Methylobacterium mesophilicum SR1.6/6: one gene and its partner. The protein of the gene in region 1 interacts with the protein of each later gene in a pairwise test. Links are inferred from orthologs where the notes say so. Each region holds a gene or a part of one and is shown on either strand. Other genes may lie near its edges.

The links.
Region 2: the proteins of ruvC (region 1) and ruvA interact in binary tests that used the Escherichia coli proteins (3 or more experiments, as listed by UniProt). The link is inferred for Methylobacterium mesophilicum SR1.6/6 from one-to-one orthologs.

The regions. Positions count from the first base shown.
Region 1 is NZ_CP043538.1:4,255,693-4,270,524, forward strand. The notes cover bases 6,791-9,703. They hold ruvC (crossover junction endodeoxyribonuclease RuvC), read left to right. Parts: upstream 6,791-7,891; coding sequence 7,892-8,515; downstream 8,516-9,703. Other genes in these bases: MMSR116_RS20410 (tyrosine recombinase XerC), read right to left, coding at 6,791-6,794; MMSR116_RS20415 (YnfA family protein), read left to right, coding at 6,901-7,221; MMSR116_RS20420 (peroxidase-related enzyme), read right to left, coding at 7,229-7,801; MMSR116_RS20435 (hypothetical protein), read left to right, coding at 8,792-8,959; MMSR116_RS20440 (DEAD/DEAH box helicase), read left to right, coding at 9,063-9,703. Outside these bases: MMSR116_RS20385 (2-oxoglutarate dehydrogenase E1 component), read left to right, coding at 1-979; odhB (2-oxoglutarate dehydrogenase complex dihydrolipoyllysine-residue succinyltransferase), read left to right, coding at 1,071-2,390; MMSR116_RS20395 (SDR family oxidoreductase), read left to right, coding at 2,398-3,153; lpdA (dihydrolipoyl dehydrogenase), read left to right, coding at 3,221-4,621; MMSR116_RS20405 (response regulator), read right to left, coding at 4,814-5,671; more of MMSR116_RS20410, read right to left, coding at 5,826-6,790; more of MMSR116_RS20440, read left to right, coding at 9,704-10,913; MMSR116_RS20445 (hypothetical protein), read left to right, coding at 10,937-11,137; MMSR116_RS20450 (double zinc ribbon domain-containing protein), read right to left, coding at 12,148-13,203; MMSR116_RS20455 (DUF3597 domain-containing protein), read left to right, coding at 13,618-14,031; MMSR116_RS20460 (polyamine ABC transporter substrate-binding protein), read right to left, coding at 14,075-14,832.
Region 2 is NZ_CP043538.1:1,553,945-1,568,711, forward strand. What follows is about bases 5,443-8,290. They hold ruvA (Holliday junction branch migration protein RuvA), read right to left. Parts: upstream 7,252-8,290; coding sequence 6,634-7,251; downstream 5,443-6,633. Other genes in these bases: dapB (4-hydroxy-tetrahydrodipicolinate reductase), read right to left, coding at 5,443-5,498; bfr (bacterioferritin), read right to left, coding at 5,613-6,110; MMSR116_RS31775 ((2Fe-2S)-binding protein), read right to left, coding at 6,154-6,438; MMSR116_RS07270 (YceI family protein), read left to right, coding at 7,387-8,019; MMSR116_RS07275 (hypothetical protein), read left to right, coding at 8,075-8,290. In the rest of the region: MMSR116_RS07225 (hypothetical protein), read left to right, coding at 64-486; MMSR116_RS07230 (gamma-glutamyltransferase family protein), read left to right, coding at 649-2,268; MMSR116_RS07235 (hypothetical protein), read right to left, coding at 2,273-3,241; MMSR116_RS07240 (alpha-ketoglutarate-dependent dioxygenase AlkB), read right to left, coding at 3,400-4,047; MMSR116_RS07245 (2,3-bisphosphoglycerate-dependent phosphoglycerate mutase), read right to left, coding at 4,048-4,683; more of dapB, read right to left, coding at 4,701-5,442; more of MMSR116_RS07275, read left to right, coding at 8,291-8,458; rplU (50S ribosomal protein L21), read left to right, coding at 8,649-8,963; rpmA (50S ribosomal protein L27), read left to right, coding at 9,050-9,316; MMSR116_RS07290 (GNAT family N-acetyltransferase), read left to right, coding at 9,502-10,098; GTPase ObgE, read left to right, coding at 10,188-11,216; proB (glutamate 5-kinase), read left to right, coding at 11,410-12,525; MMSR116_RS07305 (glutamate-5-semialdehyde dehydrogenase), read left to right, coding at 12,687-13,985; MMSR116_RS07310 (nicotinate-nucleotide adenylyltransferase), read left to right, coding at 14,005-14,679; rsfS (ribosome silencing factor), read left to right, coding at 14,676-14,767. UniProt on the Escherichia coli protein: The RuvA-RuvB-RuvC complex processes Holliday junction (HJ) DNA during genetic recombination and DNA repair.

The DNA of each region.
Region 1 (14,832 bases):
GCGCGGCACCTTCTCGCAGCGCCACGCCCTGGTGATCGATCAGGAGAACGAGCAGCGCTACACGCCGCTCAACTCCATCCGCGAGGGGCAGGCGTCCATCGAGATCATCAACTCGATGCTCTCCGAGGAGGCGGTGCTCGGCTTCGAGTACGGCTACTCGCTGGCCGAGCCGAACGCCCTGGTCCTGTGGGAGGCGCAGTTCGGCGACTTCGCCAACGGCGCCCAGGTGGTGATCGACCAGTTCATCGCGTCCGGCGAGCGCAAGTGGCTGCGCATGTCCGGCCTCGTGCTGCTGCTGCCGCACGGCTACGAGGGGCAGGGGCCCGAACACTCCTCCGCCCGCCTGGAGCGCTACCTCCAGGCCTGCGCCGAGGACAACATGCAGGTCGCCAACGTCACGACGCCGGCGAACTACTTCCACATCCTGCGCCGCCAGCTGAAGCGGGACTTCCGCAAGCCGCTGGTGCTGATGACGCCGAAGTCGCTGCTGCGCCACAAGCGCGCCGTCTCGAACCTCGACGCGCTCGCCGAGGGCTCGACCTTCCATCGCGTGCTCTGGGACGACGCCGAGGAGGAGGGCGCGCAGAACAAGCTGGTGCGCGACGACAAGATCCGCCGCGTCGTGCTGTGCTCCGGCAAGGTCTACTACGACCTGCTGGAGGAGCGGGAGAAGCGCGGCCTCAACGACATCTACCTGATGCGCGTCGAGCAGCTCTACCCGTTCCCGCTGAAGGCGCTGGCCAACGAGATGGCGCGCTTCCGCAACGCCGACGTGATCTGGTGCCAGGAGGAACCCAAGAACATGGGCTCCTGGTCCTTCGTCGAGCCCTACCTCGAATGGGTGCTCGGCCAGGCCGGCTCCGCGGTGAAGCGCGCCCGCTACGTCGGCCGTCCGGCCTCCGCCTCCACGGCGGTCGGCCAGATGTCGAAGCACCAGGCGCAGCTCCAGGCCTTCCTCAACGAGGCCCTGGCGGTCTGATTTCTTGGGACTTGGCGGCGGCCTGCTCCGGCCGCCGCCTCTCACTCCTGGCCGTCCGGCACGGCCGAACCGATCCGGAAGTGCAAGACCTATGGCAACCGACATCCTCGTCCCGACGCTCGGCGAATCCGTGAGCGAGGCCACCATCGGCCGCTGGTTCAAGAAGCCGGGCGACACGGTCGCGGCCGACGAGCCGATCGTCGAACTCGAGACCGACAAGGTGACCCTGGAGGTCAACGCTCCGGCGGCGGGTGAGCTCGGCGAGATTCTCGTCAAGGACGGCGAGACCGTGGAGCCCGGCGCGCTCCTCGGCTCGATCGTCGAGGCCGGGGCGGGCGCAGCGCCGGCCAAGAAGGCAGCTCCGAAGGCGGCCGAGTCCAAGACCGAGACCCGCAGCGAGGCCCCGAAGGCCGCTTCCTCCGACAAGGCCGAGGCGCCGGCCCAGGAATCCTCGGCCGGCTACGGAAACCACGGCGACGCGGCCGCCCCAGCAGCGCAGCAGCGCCCGGCGGGCGACAACGGCCCGGCGGTGGCCAAGCTAGCCCGCGAATCCGGCGTCGATCCGTCGGGCGTGAACGGATCGGGCAAGGACGGCCGCGTCACCAAGGGCGACATGCTCGGCGCCATCGCCAAGGGCCCGGCCCCGTCTGCGGCACCCGCCAAGGAGGCCCGTCCGACCCTGCCGCGTGCCCCCTCGGCGCCGGACGATGCCGCGCGCGAGGAGCGCGTGCGCATGACGAAGCTCCGCCAGACCATCGCGCGCCGCCTCAAAGACGCGCAGGACACGGCTGCGATGCTGACGACGTTCAACGACGTCGACATGTCGGCCGTGATGGCGATGCGCAGCCAGTACAAGGACATCTTCGAGAAGAAGCACGGCACGAAGCTCGGCTTCATGGGCTTCTTCACTAAGGCGGTGATCGGCGCCCTCAAGGACGTGCCGGCGGTGAACGCCGAGATCGACGGGCAGGACCTCGTCTACAAGAACTACTACCATATCGGCATCGCGGTCGGCACCGATAAGGGCCTCGTCGTCCCGGTGGTGCGCGACGCCGACGACCTGTCGATCGCCGGCATCGAGAAGAAGATCGCCGGCTTCGGCAAGAAGGCACGCGACGGCAAGCTCTCCATCGAGGAGATGCAGGGCGGCACCTTCACGATCACCAACGGCGGCATCTACGGCTCGCTGATGTCGACGCCGATCCTCAACGCGCCGCAATCGGGCATCCTCGGCATGCACCGCATCGAGGAGCGCCCGGTGGTCCGCGCCGGCAAGATCGAGGCGCGGCCGATGATGTACCTCGCCCTGTCGTACGACCATCGCATCGTCGACGGTAAGGAGGCCGTGACCTTCCTCGTGCGGGTCAAGGAGGCGCTGGAGGATCCGGCTCGCCTCGTGCTGGACCTCTGAGGCTGTCATGTCGGGCGCTGAGAACAGGGTCGCCATCGTCACCGGCGGCAGCCGCGGCATCGGCCGGGCCGTGGCGCTGCTCCTGGCCGAGCGCGGCTATGCGGTCTGCCTGAGCTACGTGTCGGACGCCGCCGCGGCGCAAGGCATAGTCGACACGATCACCGCCAGGGGCGGCAAGGCGCTGGCCGTGAAGGGCGATGTCGGCAGCGAGGCCGACGTGATTGCCCTGTTCCAGGCCGCCGACGGGCTCGGTCGGCTCACGGCGCTGGTCAACAATGCCGGCGTGGTCGACGTGAAGTCCGACGTCGCCGACATGAGCCTCACCCGCCTGCAGCGGATGATGACCACCAACGTGGTCGGCAGCTTCCTCTGCGCCCGCGAGGCGGTGCGGCGGATGTCCACGAAGCGCGGCGGGACCGGGGGCGCGATCGTGAACCTGTCCTCGGTGGCGGCGCGGCTGGGCGGTCCCGGCCAGTTCGTGGACTACGCCGCCTCGAAGGGCGCGATCGATTCACTGACGATCGGCCTCGCCCGCGAGGTGGCCGCCGAAGGCATCCGCGTCAACGCGGTGGCGCCCGGCATCATCGCCACTGAGATTCACGCCAGCGGCGGTGAGCCTGACCGCGTGGAGCGCCTTGGACCTGGCGTCCCGATCGGCCGGGCGGGCACCGCCGAGGAGGTCGCCGCGCCGATCGTGTGGCTCCTCTCGGAGGAGGCTTCCTACACCACGGGCGCCATCCTCGACGTCGGCGGCGGCCGCTGAGCCTCGACCCGACCTGACATTCTATGCCCGTCAGCGACGCGGCACGACCGAGCGGAAGCGAACCTGCATGTCCTACGATCTCGTCGTCATCGGCACCGGCCCCGGCGGCTACGTCTGCGCGATCCGCGCGGCGCAGCTCGGCCTGCGGACCGCGGTCGTCGAGAAGCGCGCGACGCACGGGGGCACATGCCTCAACGTCGGCTGCATCCCGTCGAAGGCGCTGCTCCACGCCTCCGAGGCATTCGAGGAGGCCAACAAGCACTTCGCTGATCTCGGCATCGATGTCGGCACGCCGAAGCTCGACCTGAAGAAGATGATGGCGTTCAAGGCCGAGGGCGTCGCCGGCAACACCAAGGGCGTCGAGTTCCTGCTGAAGAAGAACAAGGTCGACACCTTCCACGGCACCGGCCGGATCGCCGGGGCGGGCCGCGTCGAGGTCATCGCCGAGGATGGCGGCAACCAGATGCTGGAGACCAAGAGCATCGTCATCGCCACCGGCTCCGACGTGGCACGCCTGCCCGGCGTCACCATCGATGAGAAGATCGTGGTCTCCTCGACCGGCGCCCTCGACCTCGATCGGGTGCCGAAGAAGCTCCTCGTCATCGGCGCCGGGGTGATCGGTCTCGAACTGGGCTCGGTCTGGCGTCGGCTCGGCTCCGAGGTCACGGTGGTCGAGTACCTGGATCGCGTGCTGCCCGGCATGGATGGCGAGGTCGGCAAGCAGTTCCAGCGGATCCTGACCAAGCAGGGCATCGCCTTCAAGCTGTCCACCAAGGTGACGGGCGTCGAGGTCGGCAAGAAGGGTGCGAGCGTCACCGTCGAGCCGGCCGGGGGCGGTGCGGCGGAATCGCTGCAGGCGGACGTGGTCCTCGTCTGCATCGGCCGGGTGCCCTTCACGGAAGGGCTCGGCCTCGACACGGTCGGCGTTCAGCGGGACGACAAGGGGCGCATCCAGACGGATTCGCACTACGCCACCAACGTCACCGGCATCTACGCCATCGGCGACGTGATCGCCGGCCCGATGCTCGCCCACAAGGCCGAGGACGAGGGTGTGGCGGTGGCCGAGATGCTGGCCGGCCAGTCCGGCCACGTGAATTACGGCGTGATCCCCAACGTGGTCTACACGTTCCCGGAGGTCGCCTCGGTGGGCAAGACCGAGGAGGAGCTGACGAAGGACGGCATCGCCTACAACGCCGGCAAGTTCCCCTTCACGGCCAACGGCCGGGCCAAGGCGAACGGCACCACGGACGGCTTCGTGAAGGTGCTGGCGGACGCCCAGACCGACCGGGTGCTCGGCGTGCACATCGTGGGCGCGGATGCCGGCAACCTGATCGCCGAGGTGGCGGTCGCGATGGAGTTCGGCGCCTCGTCGGAGGACATCGCCCGGACCTGTCACGCGCACCCGACGCTCACGGAAGCCGTCAAGGAAGCCGCGCTGGCCGTGAACAAGCGCGCCATCCACGTCTGACCGAAGGGCGGACGCCGGGCGTCCACTCAGTCCGGTGTACCGGGCGTGGATCTCAGACACGCCCTCTCGTGCTGGTGCCGGAGCGATCTGGAGGCCTCGATGGGGCCTCCAGATCGCTCCGGGACCCCTGGAGCGTCCCTCGCGAGGCCCGCATCGCGGTCACGGCAGGCTGAAGCCGTGGGTGGCGCGGGATCAGGCGATCTTGCGCCGGGCGTTCGGCAGGTCGGCGATCCGCAGCAAGGCGCTCGGCGCGGGCGGCGCGGTCAGCGCATTCAGCAGATACGGCCGGCGGAGACCCAACGCGTTGTGCAGGGCGAGGTCGATGTCGCGGGCGTAGAACGGCATTCGCAGCACCGCGTCGACGCCGAAGTAGCGGCCCGCCTGGGCGACCGACTCCAGCTCGGCCGTGGTCAGCAGGGTGATCCGCGTGGCGAGCCCGAGGGGCTGGATCTGGCAGGCAAGTTCAAGCCCATCGATTCCGTTGAGCTTCACGTCGATGAAGGCGAAGTCGTAGGACGCGAGCTTCAGCTGCTTCAGGGCGTGGCGCCCATCATCGGTCTCGTCGAGTTCGATCGCGAAGCCGCTCCGGGCCACCACGCGGCTGATCGCCGAGCGGCCGGCCGGGGTCGAGCAGGCGAGGAGCGCCCGTGTCGGCGCCCGGCGCCGGACATCGGCGTGCAGGAGCTGCTCGATATGGCTCGGGTCGAGGGGCGTCTTCAGGACCTCGTAGGCCCCGAGACTGGTGGCGATCTCCTGCCAGTGCGGCATGACGCGGGTCGCCACCAAGACCAGGCAGGGCGGCTCGGCCCCGGCCCGGCGGGCGACCGCCACGGCCTCGGGTCCGCTGAGATCTTCGAGCTGCAGTCCGACGAAGGCGAGGGTGGGGCGGTGCTGGAGCAGGATGTCGCACAGGGCTTGGCCGGAGGTTGCCTCGTCGATCACGGCCTGCGGATCGAAGCGCTGCACCACCGTTCGCAGAGAGTCGCGACGACCCGCATCGCAATCCGCGATCACGACACGCGCCGACCTCCTCCTGTCTTCGAGCCCCATGGCGTCCGTCCGAGCCGATCCGTTCCCTGACGCTGACACTGGACTTAGATCGTGACGAAGATCTTAAAAAAATCGGCTGTTCACTCAGACTTGAGGTTATCAGCCCTAAATCCCCTACACTCGGAATCAATAACTGCTGCTCAAACCGGATGAATTAGCGGCTAAACCGCGGGTGGGCGGACGCGTAGGCACTCATCAGCCGGGCGGCGTCGACGTGGGTGTAAAGCTGCGTGGTCGACAACGAGGCGTGCCCCAGGAGTTCCTGGATGGCTCGCAATTCTCCCTGGCGGGCGAGCAGATGCGTCGCGAACGAGTGGCGCAGGGCGTGTGGCGTGGCGCTGTCGGGCAGGCCGAGGGCGCCGCGAGCCCGGGCGACGGTGTACTGGATGATCCGCGGCGAGAGGGGCCCGCCCCGGGCTCCGACGAAGAGCGGGCCGTCCGGCGGCAGCGGCAGCGGACAGGCGGCGACGTAATCGGCGACCGCCCGCGCCACCACCGGCAGGATCGGCACCATGCGCTGCTTGCCACCCTTTCCGAGCACCATGACCTGATCGCTGCCGGGCAGGGGCGCGTCGCGACGGGCAAGGCCGAGGGCCTCCGAGATGCGCAGGCCCGCCCCGTAGAGGAGCGCCAGCACCGCGGCGTCCCGGGCGAGCACCCAGGGCTCGCGCTCCTCGCCGGCCCGAATGCCCGTATCGGTGAGTGCAACGGCGGCCTGCACGGGCAGGGGGCGGGGCAGGCGCCGCGGGACCTTGGGCGAGCGTACGCCGCCCAGCGCCGAGACGGTGCCGTGGCCCTCCCGTTCCAGGTAGCGCGCGAAGGAGCGCAATCCGGCGAGCATGCGCATCAGCGAGCGGCCGGACACCTCGTCGGCCCGGCGCGCGGCCATGAAGGCGCGGATGTCGCGAACCTTCAGGGCGACGAGCATCGGAATCGTGGGCGTGCCCTGACGCGACGCCAGATGGCGGAGGAACTGGCGCAGGTCGCGCCCGTAGGCTTCTACGGTGTTGGGCGACATCCGCCGCTCACGCGCGAGCCCCTCCGTCCAGGCCCGGACGAGTTCGCGCAGGCGCGCGTCGCCCGGAATCAGCATCAGGTCGTCGGTCGTGGGGGACGCAGTCATGCGTTCAATCGATCGAATGAGTCTTGCCGCGCCCTTAATGCACACGACGGCTCGCGCGGACGTCGTTCGATTCGCGCCGCGCAGTCCCCCGTGCCAAGCTGGGCCGATGACCATCCTGGCCTATGCCGGCGCCGCCTTCGCGGAGATCGCCGGATGCTTCGCGTTCTGGTCTTGGCTGCGGCTCGGCCGCTCCGTCTGGTGGGTCCTGCCCGGCCTGGCCTCCCTGGCGGCGTTCGCCGGCCTGCTGACGCTGGTGGACAGTCCGGCGGCGGGACGCGCCTTCGCGGCCTATGGCGGGGTCTACGTCGCCGCTTCGGTGATGTGGCTGTGGCTCGCCGAGGGACAGCGGCCCGATCGCTGGGACCTCGCGGGCAGCGCCGTCTGCCTCGCCGGGACGGCGCTGATCCTGCTGGGCCGACGCGGCTGACGCGGGCTCAGCGGCCCATCGCGTAGAACTCGGCGTTCGGCCGCAGATCCGCCACGCTGGCAAGCCGGTTGGAGAGGGCGAAGAGGGCGGTGATCGCCGCGATGTCCCAGATGTCGTCCGGGCTGAAGCCGTGCTCGGCGAGCGCAGCGTGGTCCGCCGCGCCGACCGCCTGGGAGGCCGTCGCGACCTTCACCGCGAAGGCCAGCATGGCGCGCTGGCGCGGGGTGATGTCGGCCTTGGCGTAATTGACCGCGACCTGATCGGCGATCAGCGGATTCTTGGCCCGGACCCGCAGGATCGCCCCATGGGCGACCACGCAGTAGAGGCACTGGTTGGCCGCGCTGGTGGCCACCACGATCATCTCGCGGTCGGCCTTGGTCAGGCCGCCGGGCCGGTCCATCAGCGCATCGTGATAGGCCATGAAGGCTCGAAACTCGTCCGGGCGGTGGGCCAGCGCCAGGAAGATGTTCGGCACGAAGCCCGCCTTCTCCTGCACCAGGGCGATCCGGGCCCGGAGATCCTCCGGCATGTCCGAGAGCTTCGGTACCGGGAAGCGGCTGATCGGGGCGTCCGCGCTCATGGTCATCCTCGGAATTCGCGCGCCTTGGTGAAACCAAGCGTTCACGATACGTACGGCAGCTTCGGGCCGTTCGTCGAGCCGTGGAGCACCATGTCCAGCGCCGTCCGCATCCTCGGCATCGATCCCGGGCTCCGCCGCACCGGTTGGGGCCTCATCACCGCGCAGGGGGTGAAGCTCACCTACGGCGATTGCGGTGTCGTCACGTCGGACGGCGACCTTCCGCTGGCCCTGAGGCTGCGCGAGCTGTTCGAGGGCATCAGCCGCATCGTCGAAGCCGTGCGGCCCGACGAGGTCGCCGTGGAGGAGACCTTCGTCAACAAGGACGCCCAGGCGACGCTCAAGCTCGGCCATGCCCGGGCCATGGCGCTGGTGGTCCCGGCGCTCGCCGGGCTGCCGGTGTTCGAGTACGCGGCGAACCTGATCAAGAAGACCGTCGCGGGCTCCGGCCACGCCGAGAAGGTCCAGATCCAGGCGATGGTGCGCTTCCTGCTGCCGAAGGCCGAGTTCCGCGTCGCCGATGCCGCCGACGCGCTGGCCATCGCGATCACCCATGCCAGCCACCGGGACGCACACGCGCTCCGTCGGGCGCATCTGTCGGGCGGCAAGCGCCGCAGCCTCACCGGCCAGGCGGCCGCCGGACAGGGTCTCGAAGGGAAGGGTTTCTCCGCCGCCGCAGCCGCGCGCATCGAGGCCGCGCTGGCCAAACAGAGTTGACGGGACCGGGAAGGACTTGGTGGGGGAAGTAGGACTCGAACCTACGAAGCTTACGCAGCGGATTTACAGTCCGCCCCCTTTGCCGCTCGGGACATTCCCCCAAGGCGGGTTTGTCACCCGCGGCGCCCTTATGGTGAGGGGTGGGCCGGGTGTCAACGCTTGTCGTGACCGGATCCATGATGCCGCGTGAAGCGGAGACGCGCGGCGCCGCCCGCGCCGTGTCCCGGCTCGCGCGCTGTTCCCGCTGGAGCGGAAGAACCGCGACACCCCGCACGGATGCACCGTGGGCTCGCCGCGGGACTCGCGGGCGTTACGGATCGACGGTTCCTGCCGGCGGCTCTGGGCTTCGTGCAGGCAGCCAAGACGCTCACCGCCGGCCAGCCACGGCCGGAGAGCGACGGCAGGCCGGAGACGCGACGCCTCGGCCAGACCGGGCCAGACTGACGCGCGCCTCGGGACGAAAACGCGAACGTTCCGCGACTCCGGGGATTCCCAAAAGAATCCCGATCGGTCACGGTGCGCACATGTTCCCCTGCGTCGCCGGCCATTGACCCGCCCCGCCCCGTCCCTGCGGTCGCACCAGCGCACGCTGATGGCGCTGGTCGATGCCATGGCCCGCGGGGAGGCGGTCCATATACGGAAGATCCTGGCCGCGGTGACGCCCGGCGGCGGCAAGTCGCTTCTGCCGGTGATCGCCGCGCACCGGCTCATCGCGGCCGGGCTGGTCGCGCGGGTGGTCTGGGTGGTGCCGCGGGACTCCCTGAGGCTGCAGGCCGAGGAGGCCTTCGCCGATCCGCTCTGGCGCGCCACCTTCGGGCATGCCCTCAGCGTGCGCGCGGCCGACAACGAACGCGATCCTGCCCGAGGCTTGGCCGGTTACGTCACCACCTATCAGGCAGTCGCCGCCGCCCCGGCGCTTCACCTCGCGGAGGCGCGGGCGCACCGCACGCTCTTGGTCGTCGACGAGGTCCACCACCTCCCGGTACCCGGGCGGCCGGGATCCGAGGAGGCGTCGCCGGAGGAGAGCGAAGCGGGGGCTTGGTCCCGGGCAATGCTGCCCCTGATGGAGGCGGCCGCGTTCCGCCTTTACCTCTCCGGCACGCTGGAACGGGCGGACGGGCGGCGCATCCTCGGACTGCCCTACCAGCCGGCCGCGCTGGGGCGCGGACCGGAACTCGATCTCGACGCCCCGGGCCTCGCGGTGATCGGCTACTCCCGGGCGCAGGCGCTCGCCGAGCGGGCGGTGCTGCCGGTCACGTTCGGAGCCATCGATGGCGAGGCGAGCTGGCTGGAAGGCGGGCGGATCGCCGGCGACAGCCCCCGGGTCGGGCCGCACAGACTCGGCGCCGGCTCGGTGCGGGTCACGACCCGGCCGGCCCTGTTCACGGCCCTGCGCACGGGCTTCGCCCGCGATCTCCTGAGCGAAGCCTTCCACGCCACGAAGCGCCTGCGCGCCCGGCGCCGTGCCGAGCGGGGCCTTCCGGCCGGCGAGACGGTGCGGGGTCTCGGCAAGCTCCTCGTCGTGGCGCCGGACCAAGCGAGCGCCCGCGCGTATCTCGCGACCCTGCGGAGCTGGATGCCGCCGGGACAGGGGGAGCGGGACGTGCGCCTCGCCACCTCCGGCCAGGGCGACGCCCACGCGGCCCTCGCCGCGTTCCGCCTCACGCCCGAACCGGCCATCCTCGTCACCGTGGCCATGGCGTACGAGGGGCTCGACGCCCCGGAGGTCGCGGTGGTCGCCGCGCTCACCCATATCCGCTCGCGCCCCTGGCTGGAGCAGATGCTGGCGCGGGCCACCCGGGTCGATCCCCACGCGGGGTCCTACGACGCGCAGCAGGCGCTGATCTTCCACCCCGATGACCCGCTCTTCGCCCGCTTTCGTCTCGAACTCGAGACCGAGCAGGGCAGCAGCGTGCGTCCGCCGCGCGAGCGGCCGGCGAGCGCCGTCGTGCCCGAGCGGACCCGCTGGCGCGACGACGAACCCGCCGGGATCACGCCCCTGGAGAGCAACGCGATCGGCCTTCGCTATGCCCTGCTGCGTCCGCGCCTCGCCGAACCGGCACCGGCCGCACCGGCGCCGGAACCCCCTTCGATCACCGAGCGGACCCTGCGGCAGAGGCTCGCCGCGACGGTGGCGGCACAGGCGGTCGAGGACGAAGCCTCCCTGCGCGTGCCGCGCGGCGGCAACCTAGCGCATCGCTACAACGCCGTCCTGAAGCGCGTCCTGGGCAAGGGCCGCGCGACGATGACGCTTCCCGAGCTCGAGGCGGCGCTCGCCTGGCTTGAACGAAACCGCCTGTCGGACCATCTCGACCGCCTCGACGGCGACGCCCGCTACGCCTGGTCGGCCCGCCAGCGCCGCGGCCGCTGGCAACCGGAACGCGCTGCCGGTCGCTGAAGCGAAACCGTGAGGAGCGTCCGATGACCGAGAGCTTGCCGGCGGAATTCGCCGCGACCCTGACGGGCGACGCGCCCCCCGCGGGGTGGCCGGCGCCGCTCGCGGCGCTCTGGTGGCTCGCCCGCGAACCGGGGGAGCCGGGCTCGGAAGGCTGGGAGCGGGCGCACGCCCTCGTCCGCCAGCGCCGCGGCCGCTGGCAACCGGAACGCGCTGCCGGTCGCTGAAGCGAAACCGTGAGGAGCGTCCGATGACCGAGAGCTTGCCGGCGGAATTCGCCGCGACCCTGACGGGCGACGCGCCCCCGCGGGGTGGCCGGCGCCGCTCGCGGCGCTCTGGTGGCTCGCCCGCGAACCGGGGGAGCCGGGCTCGGAAGGCTGGGAGCGGGCGCACGCCCTCGTCCAGGACGCGACCGGTCCCGAAGCCGCCTGGGTCCACGCCCATCTTCACCGGATCGAGGGCGATGCCGGCAACGCGCGCTACTGGTACGGCCGCGCCGGCCGCAGCGAAGCCCTGGGGCCGACGGCGGAGGAACGGACCGCCCTCATCGTCGCCCTCTTGGCCTAAGGTTAGGCCCGCGGGTCGCGAGGCATCGAGTTCGGTTTCTACCTTGGCAAGATCGGCACGCGCACTCGGCGAGGCATATTACTCATGGAATTGGTCTTGTAATCTGTTTTCGATCCCGGACTTCGTACGGATCGTACGATGATCCTGATCTGTATCGCCGAAACCACGTCATCAACTGATATTAACGTTTATCACCTGCGATGATTCTCCGCAGTTTTCGGTCATACGACGCGGCTTTTCCCACAGAAATTGTATTTTACCGCTTCCCTGTTCATTGAAAGCTGATTATGCGTGCGGATCTTGAGTCGACCAACAGGGCAGCCGACTGATCGCCGTGATGAGTGTGGGATGTTTAATCTGCGGCATCGGTTTCGCGGGCCTCTCACTGCGCTTCCCGGCGCGTGCGGCCGAGCTGGAACGCTGGTGCGGGATCTGCATCGTGCTTGGATTGTGCCTGCTCGGCGTGGCGCTTCATGGCGCCCGCGCCTAGCTGTGGCGGCCGGCACGGTCCATGACGGCACGCTGATTGGGTGATCGCAGAGACCTCCCGCCTCCTGAGGGCGCGGCGCAGCGGGCCTCGAAGGATGAGAGGATCAGGCTGGAGGCCCCATATCCGACCGTTCCGGTCTCGTGCCGTGTCCCCTGCGTGGATCAGCGGGGCCGGTGCCTGTCAGGCCCTTGTCGGGGCCGGCCCGAGAGCCCGGCTGCCGCAGGCGGAGCAGAAGCGCTCGAACGTGCTCTTGCGGTGATCGCAGGCGGGGCATCGCTCGAACAGGCCGATCCCGCAATGCGGGCAGAAATTCGCGTCCGGGCTCGCCATGTCGACGGGGCGCTCGCAGCCCGGGCAGACCTTCTTGGCAAGGCGGAGGAGGGCTTGATCCGTCGCGATCTCGGTGCGCCGCTCCTCGTCGGGCCGGGCTTCGGCCAGTCGCTGACGTTCCCGGTACCCGTGGAGGGCGTTGATCGCCGCGCGCCCGGCCACGAGCGTGGCCACCACGCCGACGCCGTAATGGACGTAACCGCCGTAGCTCGGCAGATACGGCACTAGCTCGACGAAGAAGGCGAACGCCGCCGCCAGCGCGAAGCCCCAGACGAACGGCCAGTTGCGCGTGTTCCGCCGCTTCAGCAGCAGCCAGCCGGCCAGGACCAGCAGCGGAAGGGTCAAGGCCAGCCGGTAGCCGAAGACCCGCAGCTCCTGTGTTCCCTCGGCGGCCAGGAGCTTCTGCTGGGCTTCGGCCCGCTGCTCGCTCGCCTCGGTCGTCAGCGCCGCCTCCTTCTGCGCGAAACCGAGATCCGTCTGGGCCAAGCCTTCCAGCTGCTCCTCGACGGTCCGCTCGGCGGCCTTCAGGGCGTCGAGCCGCTGCGTGCGGGCGATGAGATCGGGATCCTGATCGACGCGCTGGGTCGTATCCCGTGTCTTGAGCCAGTTGGCGAAGGTCTCGCGGGCGGCCGCGGAGGCTGAGCGGGCCGCCTCAAGGGCAAGTTGCGCCTGGTCCGACTGCTGCTGGTTGTCGCCGCGCGCGCGGCGGACCTGCTTCAAGGCCGCATCGGTGGCCTGCGCCTTCTCGGGGTCGAGGAACTGCTCGAGGGCGTAGCGGTGCTCGACCTCCGGCAGATCGCCGACGACCAGTGATCCGAGCCCGATCAGGAAGCCCGCGAACGCGAAGGCCACCAGCCACAGGATGAGGGTGAAGGTCCGTTCGGAGAGACTGACACCAGATCTCAAGGCTCGATCCTCGACGGTTCCGTGGGAGCGTGACGGCGCCCGAACTGCCGGTGGCAGGCCCCCGAGTCACCCGTCCAGCCCGACACGACCGTCGCGTCCCGCGCGGCCGCAGGATCGAATCAGGCCCCGGGAGGACGCCTCGAGCCTAGCAGGACGCGCCGAGACGCGCCTGTCTTCGTGAGCGGGAGCGGGGCAAGTCTCGCGAGACTTCCGCATCATCCGCTGGAACCCGGCCCGGCGTGATCAGCAACGCGTTCCCGGCCTCGAATAGACCTGCGCGTCGCGAGAGCAGTCGATGGTCGACGCGCGCGCATTCCGGACATCCCCGCCGCGGGCAAACGGAACGCCAAGCCGCATAACCTGTTGTCAGGCCGCCCAGTACGTAAGCTGGGTCACGAGAATTGGAGCGGAGCCATGAGCCTCCTCGGCAGCATCGTCGGCAAGATCCTCCATCCGTTCGGCGGCGGAACCGCGGACGCCGCACCCGCGCCCACGGCCGGCTCGGGCGGTCCGGCCACGTCGAGCACCCCCTCGACGCCCTCGGCGCCCGGCAGCTCCGGCGGCGGCGAGCCGGTGGATGTCGCGGCGGTTCTCACCAGCCTTGCCGAGAAGAACCCGCAGACGCTCGACTGGCGCCACTCGATCGTGGACCTGATGAAGCTGCTCGGCCTCGATTCCGGCCTCGCCTCGCGCAAGCAGCTCGCCGACGAGCTGCACTACACCGGCGACAAGGACGATTCGGCCAGCATGAACATCTGGCTGCACAAGCAGGTGATGCAGAAGCTCGCCGAGAACGGCGGCAAGGTGCCGGACGACCTGAAGCACTAGTCCTTGCGGCTGCGGGATCCGGCGCGCGGCGCCGGATCCCCGTTCAGCGCCCGGTCCGCACCCGCGTCCAGAGGCGGGTCACGAAGCGCTGGGTGCGGTCGTCCCAGGCCGTGTTGATGGACAGGCGCTGCATCGTCGCCTCGTCCGGGTAGATGCCGGGATTGCTCAGGATCTCGGGCTTCACGAACTTCTTGGCCGCGAGGTTGCCGCTGGCATAGGCCACGAAGTTGGTGTTGGCCGCCGCCACCTCGGGCCGCATCATGTAGTCGATGAAGGCGAGCGCCTCGGCCGGGTGGGCGGCATCCTTCGGGATCGCGAAGGTGTCGAACCACATCAGCGCGCCTTCCTTCGGCACCACGTAGGCGATGTCGATGCCGTTCTTGGCCTCCTCGGCCCGGCGCTTGGCCTGCATCACGTCGCCGGAATAGCCGACCGCCACGCAGATATCGCCGTTGGCCAAAGCCTGGATGTATTCCGACGAGTGGAACTTCCGCACGCTGCCGCGCACCTTGTAGAGGGCGTCGGTCACCAGGGTCAGGTCGTCCCAGCGCTTCGAATCCGCCTTGGCGCCGAAGGCGGGAAGCATGCTGGGGATCAGATCCTCGGGGCTGTCGAGCATCATGATCCCGCACTCCTTCAGCCTGTTCGCCGAGGCGGGATTGAGGACGAGGGTCCAGGAGTTCAGGGCCGCGCCGGCGCCCAGCCGCTCGCGGACGGCGGCGACGTTGTAGCCGATGCCGGTGGTGCCCCACATGTAATCGACCGCGTAGGTGTTCCCCGGATCGTAGGCGGCCAGCCGGC
Region 2 (14,767 bases), 2.7 Mb from region 1 along the record:
AAAGGCGGCGAACTGTTAAGCTTCGATCGCCATAGTGTTCGGCACTCTCACACAAGGTTGGCCATGCGCTCGCTCAAGATCGCCCTCCTCGGCGTCATCGCCGCCGCCGGCCTCGGCGCCGCGGCCTCCGCGCCGGCCCAGGCTCAGGATGGCTTCGTTCGCGGCCCGGTCTACAGCGTCAGCCGGCCGCTCCCGATCCGCGTGCGTCCGCGCAGCTGGCTCGACGCCGGCAACGTGCCGCTGTCCTCGGGCGTTCCGGGCGCCGGCGGCTCGCGCAACCCCGCCCTCAATCCCTATCTGATCGCCGCGTCCAACCAGCTGACGCCGCCCTACGGCCCGACCGACCGCTTCGGCCGCGGCATCCTGCCGGATCCGATCACCAACGGCCCGTTCATCGGTGCGCGGTCCTCGGCCATCCGCAACGTCGACCTGTCCTTCGTCGACCGCCTGGATCCGACTTCGCCGCTCTACGGCCGGCCCTACTGAGGCGCGTTCGCCCCCACACGACGACGTCGATGGAGCGCGGACCCTCGGGTCCGCGCTCTTCGTTTTAGGACCGGCCGCACCGGGACTTCACGGCGATCGGTTATGCTGTATGCCAAGCCATCAGAAGCAGCCGCGTCGGCTGCCGCTGACGGGATCTGGGCCATGAAGCCGTTCGACTGGGTCACGGGCTATCCGTCGCTGCGCATGCCGATGTTCGGGCGCAACTGCGTGGCGACCTCGCATGCGCTGGCCGCTCAGGCCGGCATCCAGATGCTTCAGGCCGGCGGCAACGCCGTCGACGCGGCGATCGCCGCGGCGGCGGCCAAGACGGTCACCGAGCCGTGCAGCAACGGCCTCGGCTCGGACGCCTTCTGCATCCTGTGGGACGGGCAGGCCCTGCACGGCCTCAACGCCTCCGGGGGAGCGCCCGCGGCCTGGACCTCGGATTACTTCGCCCGCAAGTACGGCACAGCGGAGCGCCCGCCGATGCGAGGCTGGGACTCCGTCACCGTCCCCGGGGCCGTCGGCGCCTGGGCGGCGCTGAGCGAACGCTTCGGCCGCCTGCCCTTCGCCGACCTGATGCAGCCCGCCATCCGCATCGCCGAGCGCGGCTATCTCGCACCCGTGGTGGTCCAGCAGAAATGGGCCGCCGCCGCCCGGATCGAGGCGATCACCCGCCAGCCGGGCTTCTCGGAGTTCTTCCTGCCGCGGGGCCGTGCTCCCGACGTCGGCGAACTCGTGACCTTCCCTGGCGCCGAGCGGACGCTCCGGTTGATCGCCGAGACCAGGGGCGAGGCTTTCTACCGGGGCGAGATCGGGGAGGCGATCGCCGCACACGCGCGAGCCCATGGCGGCGCGATGACGGCAGCCGACCTCGCGGCGTTCCGGCCCGAATGGGTGACGCCCACCGCCAAGGATTATCGCGGCCACACGCTGCACGAGATCCCGCCGAACGGTCAGGGCATCGCCGCGCAGATCGCGCTCGGTATCCTCGAACAGTTCGACCTCGCCGGGATGGCCGTGGACGGGCCGGAGGCCCAGCATCTCCAGATCGAGGCCATGAAGCTCGCCTTCAGCGACACCTACCGGTACGTCGCCGATCCCCGCAGCATGGAGGTGACCCCGGAGGCGATGCTCGACCCGGCCTATCTGGCGGAGCGCGCCAAGCTGATCGACCGGAACCGCGCCCAGGTTTTCGGGCCGGGGAAGCCTCCGGCCGGCGGCACGATCTATCTCACCGCCGCCGACGAGAGCGGCATGATGGTGAGCTTCATCCAGTCGAACTTCATGGGTTTCGGCTCGGGGGTCGTGGTGCCGGGCTGGGGGATCTCCCTGCAGAATCGCGGCTACGGCTTCGTGCTCGACCCGGCGAGCCCCAACGCGGTCGCGCCGGGCAAGCGGCCCTTCCACACCATCATCCCGGGCTTCCTGACCAGGGACGGCGCGCCGGTGATGAGCTTCGGCGTCATGGGCGGCAACATGCAGCCGCAAGGACACGTCCAGACGCTGGTGCGGATGCTCGACCACGGCCAGAACCCGCAGGCTGCCTGCGACGCACCGCGCTGGCGGGTGAACGAGGGTCTCGACATCAATGTCGAGGCCGCGATGCCGGCCGCGACCCTCAACCGGTTGAAGGCGCTCGGCCACCGCCTGGAGGTGATCGAGGACAGCTACCAGGATTTTGGCGCCGGCCAGTTCATCTGGCGGATGGGCGATCCCGCCGTCGAGGGCTACGTGGCGGCGAGCGACCCGCGCCGGGACGGGCAGGCCGTGGTCTGGTGAGGCGCTACTTCACCTGCACGCTGTCCACGACCTCGCGGAACTTGGCGAGCACGCCCGTGCGCTGATCCTCGCGGACGACGCCCAGGGCGCGCAGGTAGCCGTCCGGGGCGAACCGGATGGTCTGCGAGACCACCACCGGCACGTTGGTCGGCTGATCGATGGCGCGGGCCACGATCTCGTGCCAGTCGACGCCGTTCGAGCGGTAGCTCTGCGCACGCTCGATGACGAAATCCTTGAGGGTCTGGTTCGACGCCAGGGCGGCGCGGGCGAAGCCGTCCCGCTGCTCGGCGGTGGGCGGCTGCTGGACCGCCTGCGCCAGCACGAGGATCGGCTGCTCCAGGTTCTGCATCTGATCTTTGGGGCCCTGGGTCAGCAGGACCGAATTGCCGGCCAGAACCCGCACCGGGCGGAAGCCCGCCATGTCGGAGATGCGGAAGGGCAGCGCGTCGATCTGCTGGGTCAGGCTCAGGGCCGGGCGCACGGCGACGCCGGTCACCATCTTGCGCATCGTCGCCTCGGTCTCGGCATCCGGCAGCGCCTGGGCGATGATCAGTCCCGTGACGGTGGGCGCACCGACGACCAGGATCCACTTGCGGATCGCCGGCGTGGAGGCGTTGGGGTCGGCGGGCTGCTCGCCGGTGTAGAGCATGCCCTCGTTGTCGCCGATCTTGACCTCCTCGCGCTTCTCGACCGCGAAGCCCTGGCTCAGGAGGTTCGCGTCGGTGAAGCCGCTGACGAGCTCCGCGAAGGCGTTCGGCGGCAGCTCCACCACCGACAGGGTCGCGCCGCCCTCCTTGCGCTCGAAGCCCGAGAAGCGCCGCGACAGCGACATGTCGGACGGCGGGTCGAAGCCGAAGCGGGACCCCGGCGGGAAGACGGGATCACCGGCCCGGGCGGCGGAACCGAGGCTGGCCGCCAGGGCGGCCGCGCAGAGAGCACGCCCGAGATGCAGCGTCAGGTTGCGCACCAGCATCGGAACTCGGTTCTCCTCTCGGGCCCGCCCCGGGGCTCCGACCGCGATGGGTCTGCCCGACGACCGGATCTGTCAAGCCGCGAGCGAACGGCGCCGGGCATCACGATGAGGGGAGATCGTCGGGAGACGGCCAGGCCGATGCCGGCGCCGCCGCCCCGTCATGGCGTGCCGCAGGGGGTGACGCGCCGGAGCGTGAGGTTGCAGCGACCGTCCGGGGGCAGCTCCCCCAGGAGACTCTCCTCGGCGAGACAATCGCCGACGGGATAGAGCCGGTCGACCCCGTGGAAGATCAACCGCGAGGGGCCCCCGATCACGAGGGCATCGCCCGAGGACAGGCGGATCGAGCGCGTCGGGTCGGTGCGCCGCAAGCCGCCGTAGCGGAACAGGGCGTCCGCGCCGAGCGAGAGCGAGAGCACCGGCGCGCTGAACTCCGCCTCGTCGCGGTCCTGATGCAGGCCCATGCGGGTTCCGGGGGCGTAGAGATTGATCAGGCAGGCCTCAGGCGCGGCCGGACACGCCGCAAGCGCCGCCCAGGCTGCGAGCGCGGTCGGAGGCATGGCGGGCCAGGGACGGCCGGTCTCGGGATGCGCCGGCTGGTAGCGGTAGCCCCGGACGTCCGACACCCAGCCGAGCGGCCCGGCATTCGACATGCGCACCGAGAAGGGCTTGCCGGTCCGGGGCATGCGCGGTGTGACGGGCGGGGCGTCGGCGAGGATGGCGGCGATCTCGGCCGCGAGCCGGGCGCGGGCCGCCGCGTCGAGGTAGCCCGGATGGTGGATCAGCCCGGGCGCGAGCGCGGTCGCCATTCAGGCCCCGTCGCCGTCCCGGGCGAGAACCGTCTTCGAGGCGACCGTCGTATCGGCATTCAGGCGATAGACCAGCGGCACGCCCGTCTTGATCTGAAGATCCGGAACGGAATCTTCGCCCAGGCGGTCGAGAACCATCACGAGGGCGCGCAGCGAGTTGCCGTGCGCCGCCACCAGCACGCGCTCGCCCGCCATCACCCGGGGCAGGATCGCCGTGATGTAGCAGGGCAGGACCCGCGCGGCGGTGTCCTTCAGGCTCTCGCCTCCGGGGGGCCGCACGTCGTACGACCGGCGCCAGGCATGGACCTGCGCCTCGCCCCATCGGGCGCGGGCGTCGTCCTTGTTGAGTCCCACGAGGTCGCCGTAGTCGCGCTCGTTCAGCGCGCGGTCGCGCGCGACCGGAATGCCCTGCAGGCCCATCTCCTCCAGGATCAGGGAGCAGGTGCGCTGCGCCCGGACCAGCTCGGAGGTGAACGCCGCGTCGAAGCCGTAGCCGTCACGCCTGAGCGCCGTGCCGGCCGCCCGGGCCTCCGCGACGCCGCGCTCCGTCAGGTCCGGGTCGCGCCAGCCCGTGAACAGGTTCTTGAGGTTCCACTCGCTCTGGCCGTGCCGGACGAGGACGAGGAGCCGCTCCATGGCCGCAGCGCCTCCGGTCACAGGCCGAGCACGTCCGCCATGGCGTAGAGGCCCGGCGGCTTGGGATGCGCCCAGAGCGCCGCCTTGACGGCGCCCGCGGCGAACAGGCCGCGATCGGCGGCGTGGTGGCTGATCGTGAGGCTCTCGCCGATCCCGGCGAAGGTCACGCTGTGGTCGCCCACGACGCTGCCGCCCCGCAGGGTGGCGAAGCCGATGTCGCCGGGCTTGCGGGCGCCGGTGATCCCGTCCCGGGTCGAGACGCGGACGGCCTTCAAGTCCACGCCGCGGCCCTCGGCGGCGGCCTCGCCGAGCATCAGCGCCGTGCCGGAGGGCGCGTCCACCTTCATGCGGTGGTGCATCTCCAAGATCTCGATGTCGAACTCGTCGCCCAGCGACTTGGCCACCCGCCGCACCAGCTCGGTCATCAGGTTGATGCCGAGCGACATGTTGCCCGACTGCACGATGCGGGCGTGGTAGGACGCCGCCTTCAGCTTCGCCAGATCCTCCTCGGACAGGCCGGTCGTCCCGACGACGTGGACGATGCGGGCCTGGGCGGCGAGTTCCGCGAAGGCCACGGTGGCGGCCGGGGCCGTGAAGTCGAGCACGCCGTCGGCGGCCGCGAAGGCCGCGAGCGGATCGTCCGTCACGGGGACATCGAGGGCCGGCAGACCAGCGAGCGTCCCGGCGTCCTGCCCCAGCGCGGGGGAGCCCGCCCGCTCGATCGCCGCGGACAGGGTGCAGCCCTCGGCCTGGGCCACCGCGCGCACCAGCATCCGACCCATGCGCCCGTCGGCGCCGACCACCACCAGCCGCATCCCGAGTCCCATCTCCGTCAGGGGCGTGGAGCGGTCGGACCCTGTCGGCCCGACCCCTCCCGCGTTGTCCGTCACCCCGGAAGACGCCGTCACGGCGCCCGGGGTCGAACGGCCTCAGTCCTTCTCGGGCGCGATCTGTTCCAGCCCGCCGATGTGCTTCTGCGCGTAGAGCGGCAGGCCGATCTGCTTGATCAGTTCCAGTTGCGTCTCGAGGAAGTCGATATGGCCTTCCTCATCGGTCGCCAGATCCTCGAACAGGATCTTGGAGACGCGATCATTGATCGAATCACAGTACTGAGCAGCCTCAAGGTAGAGGCGGCGCGCCTCGTTCTCGGCGGCGAGATCGCACTCGATGATTTCCTGGACGTTCTGGCCGATCCGCAGCGGGTCGAGTTCCTGGAGGTTCGGGAACCCGTCGAGGAACAGGATCCGGTCGACGAACCGGTCCGCGTGGTTCATCTCCTCGATCGATTCCTTGCGCCAGAACTTGGCCAGGTCGATGTAGCCCCAGTCATTGAGCATGCGAAAGTGCAGCCAATACTGGCTGACGGCCGTCAACTCGCTGCGCAGCCCGCGGTTGAGGTACTCGATGACCTTGGTGTCGCCCTTCATGCCCCCGTACTCCTTACCGTTCTTTCAGGCGGGGGCAGAAGCATCAGGCTGCGACTCCCTCATCCGCAGTTTGGAATTTCACCAAACTACAGGCGCTGGCGCAAGCCGTCGTGCAGGCATGGCTGCCCTCGACGGCCGGCAACGGCCCAGCTACCGAGCCAAGGGCGCTCTGCATGATGGACCGGATGGTGCGGGCGCAGCGCCCGCATTTCGGGCTGCATCCCAGGCAGGCGTAGACCTGGGCGGGGGTGCGCGGGCAGCCCGGTCCGGGCGCGAGACACCCGCGAACCGCGCCATCCGATATGACATTACAAGAGCAGACGATCATCCGCGCCGCTAATCCCGCCATCCCCGTGCCCGCCACGGTCTTCCGGACCGCCCCGAGCTGCCGCGCCAGATTAGAAAGATTGAAAAGTAGCTTGCTTTTCAATGTTTTACTGGCCGGGGCGGACATGGCACCGCTGCTCCGGCGGGTCAAGGGCGGGCGATCGGGACGGGCCTCGAAGGGTCTGCCGCGCGCCCCTCAGCGGGCGAGTTCGCGCAGGCCCAGACGGATCAGGACCTTGGCCTCCGCACCCTCCCCCGCGCCCTTGAGCGCGGCCGCGATAGCGGCGGCGGCCTGGACCTGCGGGTAGCCGAGATTCACGAGCGCCGAGACCGCATCCGCCACCGGCTGCGGAGCCGCGCCCTCCTCCACGGCGCCGGTCAAGGCGACGAGGGCGGGATCGACGGGCGCGAAGGCCGGAGCCTTGTCCTTCAGCTCGGCCGCCAGCCGGGCCGCGAGCCGGGGCCCGACGCCGGGGGCACGGCTGATCGCGCCCTTGTCGCCCGTCGCGATGGCGCCGGCCAGGGCTTCGGGCTCTAGGACCGACAGCACCCCGAGGGCGACGCGGGCGCCGACGCCCTGGACGGTCTGGAGCAGCCGGAACCATTCGCGCTCGGCGTCCGACCGGAAGCCGTAGAGGCGGATCATGTCCTCGCGGACATGGGTCTCGATCGACAGCTCCGCCGGTTCGCCGACCTTGGGCATGCGCTGCAGTGTGCGCGCCGAGCAATGGGCAATGTAGCCCACCCCCGCCACGTCGAGGATCACGAAATCCTCGCCGAAGGAGTCCACCACGCCCTTGAGCTTGCCGATCATGCCATGCCTGCCCGCTGTTCAGGGCTGACTACAGAAGCGCGCCGGTCACCGCCAGACGTGCTTGAGCGCGCAGGGAGATCGTGAAATCACGGGCCCCGCGCCGGCCGGGCTTGGCCGCGCTCCGGGGGGACAAGAATGCGCGCGCCACTTCTCGCCCTGATCGGCCTCCTCTCCTTGGGGCCGGCTCAGGCAGCCGACGATCCGGCCGGCAAGGGCGTGCCGGTCGCGCCGAGTGCCGATCCGACGCAGGTGCGCCCGGGTGCCTACGTGCTGGATCCGGATCACGGCAAGGTCACGTGGTCGGTCTCGCATCTCGGCTACTCGACCTATTACGGCCAGTTCACCGGCCTGACGGGAACGCTCACCCTCGATCCCAAGGCGCCGGACAAGAGCCGGCTTGAGGTGAGCGTGCCGCTCGGCGGTGTGATCACCGGCAGCGCGCGCCTCAACGAGCACCTCGCGGCGCCGGATTTCTTCGACACCGCGAAGTTCCCGAACGCCACCTTCACGGCCACGACGGTCGAGCCGACGAGCCCGACGACGGCGCGGATCACCGGCGACCTGAACCTGCGCGGCACCGTGCGGCCGCTCGCCATCGACGCGACCTTCAACCAAGCCGGCATCCACCCGGTCGACCAGCGCTACACCGTGGGCTTCGACGGGCGCGCCGTCATCAAGAGGTCGGAGTTCGGGATCAACGCCTATCTCCCCCATCTCGGCGACGAGGTGACCTTGCGCATCGAGGGCGAGTTCAAGGCTGCCCCGTAGCGGTGCGTGCCGCACAGTCGCCGAGGGGGTTGGCGACACCAGGGAGTTTTGAGCTTTGCGGAGCCCACGTGCCATCGCCGCCTGTCTGAGTCTGCTCCTCGCCGGCCCGGCCGTCGCGCAGGTTCCGGTCGCCCCGACGAGCCCGGCCTCACCGCTCGACAACTACGCCGATGCCGCCTCCACGACGATCATCGCCGAGCAGGCCTGTCCGGGTGTCCAGGTCAGGGCCGGGCAGCTCACGACGCTGCGCCTCGCCGCCCGCGTGAATGCCGGCCAGGAAGCCCTGCTGGAGCAGAAGCTGCGGACCCGGTCGACCCAGGTGCGCCAGCAACTGGCCGCCGTGGGCCGCGAGGCCTGGTGCGCCGAGGCTCTGGCGGCCTTCGGTCCGCAGGGCACGGTCGCCAAGGGGATCCTGGTGACCGGCGCGCCGATCCGCTGATCCGGGCCGCGCGGATCGACGCGCGGATTGACATGTGGTGCCCGCGCCCGTAGTGACCCCGCATGGCGCGCGGCCTCCCTGAGGTCCGCGCGTTTCGCGTTGTCCGGGCACAAGCCCGTGCAATGACTTCAAACAAGAAGCCGGTCCAGGGGCAGCCGCCCCGGAGGCCGTTCGAGAACACGAGAGAACGATGTTCGCAGTCATCAAGACGGGCGGTAAGCAGTACCGCGTCGCCGCCAACGACACCATCACCATCGCCTCCCTGGCCGGCGAGGCCGGCGAGGCCGTGACCTTCGGCGAGGTCCTCCTGTTCGCCGACGGCGCGGGCGCGACCCAGGTCGGCGCACCGACCCTGTCGGGCATCAGCGTCACCGGCGAGATCGTGCGCCACGGACGCGACAAGAAGGTCATCGCCTTCAAGAAGCGCCGCCGGCAGAACTCGCGCCGCAAGCGCGGCCATCGGCAGGACCACACGGTCGTGCGCATCACCGGCATTTCGGCCTGACGCACGCCAGACGCTGGGCGCGTCCGGTCCCCTGAGGGACCGATCCGCGACCGCATCGAAGCCCATCAGAATTCGGAGCTCATCCCATGGCACACAAGAAGGCTGGCGGTTCGTCCCGCAACGGTCGCGACTCGGAAGGCCGGCGCCTCGGCGTCAAGAAGTTCGGCGCGGAATCGGTCATTCCGGGCAACATCATCGTGCGTCAGCGCGGCACCAAATGGCATCCCGGCGCCAATGTCGGCATGGGCAAGGACCACACGCTGTTCGCGCTGGTACCGGGCCATGTCCGCTTCGAGACGCGCCGCGGGCGCGCCTTCGTAGCCGTTACCCCGCTGGCCGAGGCCGCGGAATAAGAGGCGGGCGCCTTTGAGGCGAAGCTGGCGTCCCGCCCGGTGTCCCACACCGGACCGGAGACGTCGTTGCCGAGCCCCTGACGGGCCGGATCGGACGGAACCCCGGGGAGGATGGGACGCCATCCTCCCCTTCGTCGTCTTGAGGCGGTGACCCGGAGCCGGGAGCGCCGCCCTGCGAGGGCACGATGTTCCCCGATCTGACCCGTGATGACGTTTTCCGGATCGAGACGCGGCGGCTGTGGCTGCGCTGGCCGACCGCGAAGGACAGGGACGCGATCCTGAAGCTGGCCGGCGACCCGTCGGTCGCCGCGATGCTGGCGCGGGTGCCGCACCCGCTCCCGGCCCCGGTCGTGGATGCGTTCCTGCTTCAGGCACGCGCGCAGAACACCGCCGGTTCGGCCCTCACGCTCGCCCTCGCGCCGCGGGCGGCGCCCGGCAGCCTCATCGGTGTCATCAGCATCGAGGCGCCGGCCGACGCGCCGCCGGAGCTCGGCTACTGGCTCGGGCGGGCCTACTGGGGAAGCGGCCTGATGGCCGAGGCCGTGACGGCCCTGTGCCACGCCTTCTTCGCCTATACCGGCGGCGCGGAACTCTCGGCGTCGGCCCGCACGGTCAACCCGGCGTCCCGGCGCGTTCTGGAGAGCTGCGGCTTCGTGCCGGCCGGCAGCGCGATCCGGCCCTTCCCGGCGCGCGGTGAGGATCTGCCGGTCGATCTCTTCCGCCTCGACCGGCGGCGCTGGCAGAGGCCGTCGTCCGAGCCGGCGATGACGGCAGCCGCCTGAGGCGGCGCCACGGCGCCGGGGCTGGCCGGCGGCCGTCGACACGGTGATGGTGCGGGTCGCGAACCCGCACCCGACAAAGGATTCAGGTCGTGAAGTTCCTCGACGAAGCCAAGGTCTATGTCCGCTCCGGTGATGGCGGTCCCGGCTGCGTCTCGTTCCGGCGGGAGAAGTTCATCGAGTTCGGGGGACCGAACGGCGGCGACGGCGGCCGCGGCGGCGATGTCTGGGTGGAGTGCGTCGAGGGTCTCAACACCCTGATCGACTACCGCTACCAGCAGCACTTCAAGGCCCGGAAGGGCGAGCACGGCATGGGCTCGAACTGCCACGGCGCCAACGGCGCCGACGCGGTCCTGAAGGTCCCGGCCGGCACGCAGATCTTCGCCGAGGACGGCGAGACGCTGCTCGCCGACCTGACCGAGGTCGGCCAGAAGATCCGCCTCGCGAAGGGCGGCAACGGCGGCTTCGGCAACGCCTACTTCACCACCTCGACGAACCGCGCTCCGAAGCACGCCAATCCCGGCCAGGAAGGCCAGGAGATGTGGATCTGGCTGCGGCTCAAGCTGATCGCCGATGCCGGGCTCGTCGGCCTGCCGAATGCCGGCAAGTCGACCTTCCTGGCCAGCGTCACGGCGGCGAAGCCGAAGATCGCCGATTACCCGTTCACGACGCTGCATCCCGGGCTCGGCGTCGTGCGCTCGGACGGGCGCGAATTCGTCCTCGCCGACATCCCGGGCCTGATCGAGGGCGCGCACGAGGGCGTCGGGCTGGGCGACCGGTTCCTCGCCCACGTCGAGCGCTGCCGCGTGCTGCTGCACCTCGTGGACGGCACCACGGAGCATGCCGGCAAGACCTACAAGCTGGTTCGTGGCGAGATCGAAGCCTACGGCAACGGTCTGGCGGAGAAGCCCGAGGTCGTCGCCCTCTCGAAGGCGGATGCCCTCGACGCCGAGACCCTGAAGAGCCAGGTTGCCAAGCTGAAGCGGGCGGCCGGTCGTGCACCGCTGGTCCTGTCCTCCGCCAGCCGGAAAGGCGTGCCGGAGGCGCTTCGGGCGCTCCAGGCGGAAATCGACGCCAGCGCGGAGGCCGAGCGGCAGCCGGCCGTGGCTTGGCAGCCGTGATTCGCGGGAGCTCCTCGCCCCCCGCGGCAGCCTGGTCCGGCCTGCGCCTCGCCGCCCTGCCGGAAGCCTGCGGACACCCGACAGGCCGCTGATCCAACGCCATCGTGACGGGTGATCGCCGCGAGGCGGAGTGGCTGTTCAACAGCGCGATCTTCGTTCAAATCGCCTCGATCGACCCGGACCCGCAAGCATCATGATCCCCGTCCTCGAAGATTTCCGCCGCGTCGTCCTCAAGGTCGGGTCGGCCCTCCTCGTCGACCGGGGGGCCGGGCGTCTGCGGCACGCCTGGCTCGCGGCGCTGGCTGAGGACATCGCCGAGTTGCACGCGCGCGGCGTCGATGTCCTGGTCGTCTCCTCGGGCAGCATCGCGCTCGGGCGCACCGTGCTCGGGCTGCCCTCCGGAGCCTTGCGGCTGGAAGAGAGCCAGGGTGCGGCCTCGGTGGGGCAAATCACTCTGGCGCGGCATTGGGCCGAAGCGCTCGGTCATCACGGCATCGTCGCCGGCCAGATCCTCGTGACGCCCCAGGATACGGAGGAGCGGCGCCGCTACCTCAATGCCCGCGCCACCGTGCTCAAACTGCTCGAGATGCGCGCGGTGCCGGTCGTCAACGAGAACGACACGGTGGCGACGTCGGAGATCCGTTACGGCGACAACGATCGCCTCGCCGCCCGGGTCGCCACCATGATCGATGCCGACGTGCTGGTCCTGTTCTCGGATATCGACGGCCTGTACACGGCGCCGCCGAAAAGCGACCCGAACGCGCAGCATCTGCCGGTGGTCGAGCGCATCACCCCTGAGATCGAGGCGATGGCGGGCGGCCCGGCCTCCGAGCTGTCCCGCGGCGGCATGCGCACCAAGATCGAGGCGGCCAAGATCGCAGCCTCCGGCGGCACGCACCTCGTGATCGCGGACGGTCGGCAGAAGAACCCGCTGCGCGCCGTTCGGGATGGGGCTCGCTGCACGTGGTTCCTCTCCGGGTCCACGCCGACCGCTGCCCGGAAGACCTGGATCGCCGGCTCCCTCGAACCGCGTGGCAGCCTCACCATCGACGCGGGCGCCGTGAAGGCGCTGCGTGGCGGCGCGAGCCTCCTGCCGGTGGGCGTCCGCGCCATAGAAGGCAGCTTCTCCCGCGGCGATGCGGTGGTGATCCGCGATGGCGACGGCCGTGTCCACGGCCGCGGGCTCGTCGCCTACGACAGCGCGGAAGCCGCCTTGATCATCGGGCATCCCAGCGCGCGTATCCCGGAATTGCTCAACTATCCCGGTCGCGCCTGGATGGTTCATCGGGATGACTTGGCATTGTTCTAGTTCTCGACTTTCCGCACTGGATTAATCACAATCATCTCCGAATTGATTATTGCGTCGACCAGCACTCGGACACCCTTGTGCGTGCGGCGCGCGATGTGCAAATACGGCGTCTTCTCTCTGTCGCGCCGAAGCATAGGGCGCCGCCAACCGAGGACGCCAGCGTGCCCGTCCTAAACCTGAGATCGGATTTCGCCGAGGCCGACGCCCTGCCGGAGCAGATGGCGGCGATCGGCCGGCGCGCCCGAGCCGCCGCCCGGCTGATGGCGCTGGCCTCCGCGCGGACCAAGGACGTGGCGCTCAAGCGGATCGCCGAGCGCCTGCGCGCGAACCGCGACGAGATCCTCGTCGAGAACGCCCGCGACGTGGCGGCCGCCCGCAACGCCGGTCAGAGCGCCGCGCTGATCGACCGCCTGACCCTGGATCCTGGCCGCCTGTCGGCCATCGCGGAGGCCGTGGAGAAGGTCGGGTCGCTGGCGGATCCCGTGGGACGCCAGCTCGCCGCCATCGAGCGGCCCAACGGCCTCCTGATCGAGCGGGTCGCCGTGCCCCTCGGTGTCGTCGGCGTCATCTTCGAGAGTCGGCCGAACGTGACCGCGGATGCCGGCGCGCTGTGCCTGAAGGCCGGAAACGCTGCCATCCTGCGGGCGGGCTCCGACAGCCACCGCACCGCCATGGCCATCGCCCGGGCGATGAGTCAGGGCCTCGCCGATGCCGGCTTGCCGGAGAACGCGATCCAGCTCGTGCCGACGCGCGACCGGGCCGCCGTGGGTCTGATGCTCGCCGGACTTGACGGCTGCGTCGACGTGATTGTGCCCCGCGGCGGGCGCGGCCTCGTGGCGCGCGTCCAGGCCGAGGCCCGCGTGCCGGTCTTCGCCCATCTCGACGGCATCAACCACGTCTACGTGGCCGCAGCGGCCGACCTCGACATGGCGCGCACCGTCCTCCTGAACAGCAAGATGCGCCGGACCAGCGTCTGTGGCGCGGCCGAGACGCTGCTGGTGGACCGGGCCTGCGCGGGGACGCATCTCGCATCCCTGGTCGGCGCCCTGCTGGATGCCGGGTGCGCCGTTCGCGGCGACGCCGAGACGCGGGCCGTCGACTCCCGGGTCACCGCTGCCTCCGAGGAGGACTGGCACACGGAATATCTCGACGCGATCATCGCGGTGCGGGTGGTGGACGGGATCGCCGCGGCGATCGAGCACATCGAGACCTACGGCTCGCACCACACGGACGCGATCATCACCGAGGACGACGCGGAGGCCACGCGGTTTTTGGCGGAGGTCGATTCCGCGATCGTGACCCACAACGCCTCCACGCAGTTCGCGGATGGCGGCGAGTTCGGCTTCGGTGCCGAGATCGGCATCGCCACCGGGCGCATGCATGCGCGCGGGCCGGTGGGGGTCGAGCAGCTGACCACCTTCAAGTACCGCGTCCACGGCAGCGGCCAGACGCGTCCGTGACGCCCATCCAGGAGCCGGCGTGCGGCTGACCCTGCCGCCGAGCGCCCCCGGCATGCGGATCGGCCTCTACGGCGGATCCTTCAATCCCGCTCATCTGGGCCATCGCCATGTCACCCTCATGGCGATGCGGCGACTCGGGCTGGACCGGGTCTGGTGGCTCGTCAGCCCGGGCAACCCTCTCAAGAGCCGAAAGGCGCTCCCTCCCGTCACCGTGCGCTGCGCGCAGGCCCGGTCGGTCGCGCGACATCCGCGCATCGCGGTGACCGGCATCGAGGCGGCGCTCAACGTGCGCTTCACGGTCCAGACCCTGCGGTTCCTGAAGCGCCATCGGCCCGGCGTCCACTTCGTCTGGATCATGGGCGCCGACTCGCTGGCGACGTTCCACCGCTGGAAGGGCTTCGCCGAGATCGCCCGGCTGATGCCCATGGCGGTCATCGATCGTCCGGGCTCGACCATGACCCCGCTGAGCGCCCGGGCGGCGCGCCGGCTGGCTGGCGCGCGCCTGCCTGAAGAAGCTGCGGCGACGCTCGCGACGCGCGCTCCCCCGGCCTGGGTCTTCCTGCACGGTCCCCGCTCCACGCTGTCATCGACGGCGATCCGCGAGGCCGTTCGGGGACGCACTGCGCATTCGGGGTCGCCACGGTTGCAATCGACGGCCGATACCGCCAATTTCAGACGATCCCGCGGGGCGTGACGTCGCCTGCGGCACCACGAGGAACCAGGACTCTGCCCGAGACCATTCAAACGGAGACGATCCGCACCCCCGTCCAGGCCCCGGATAC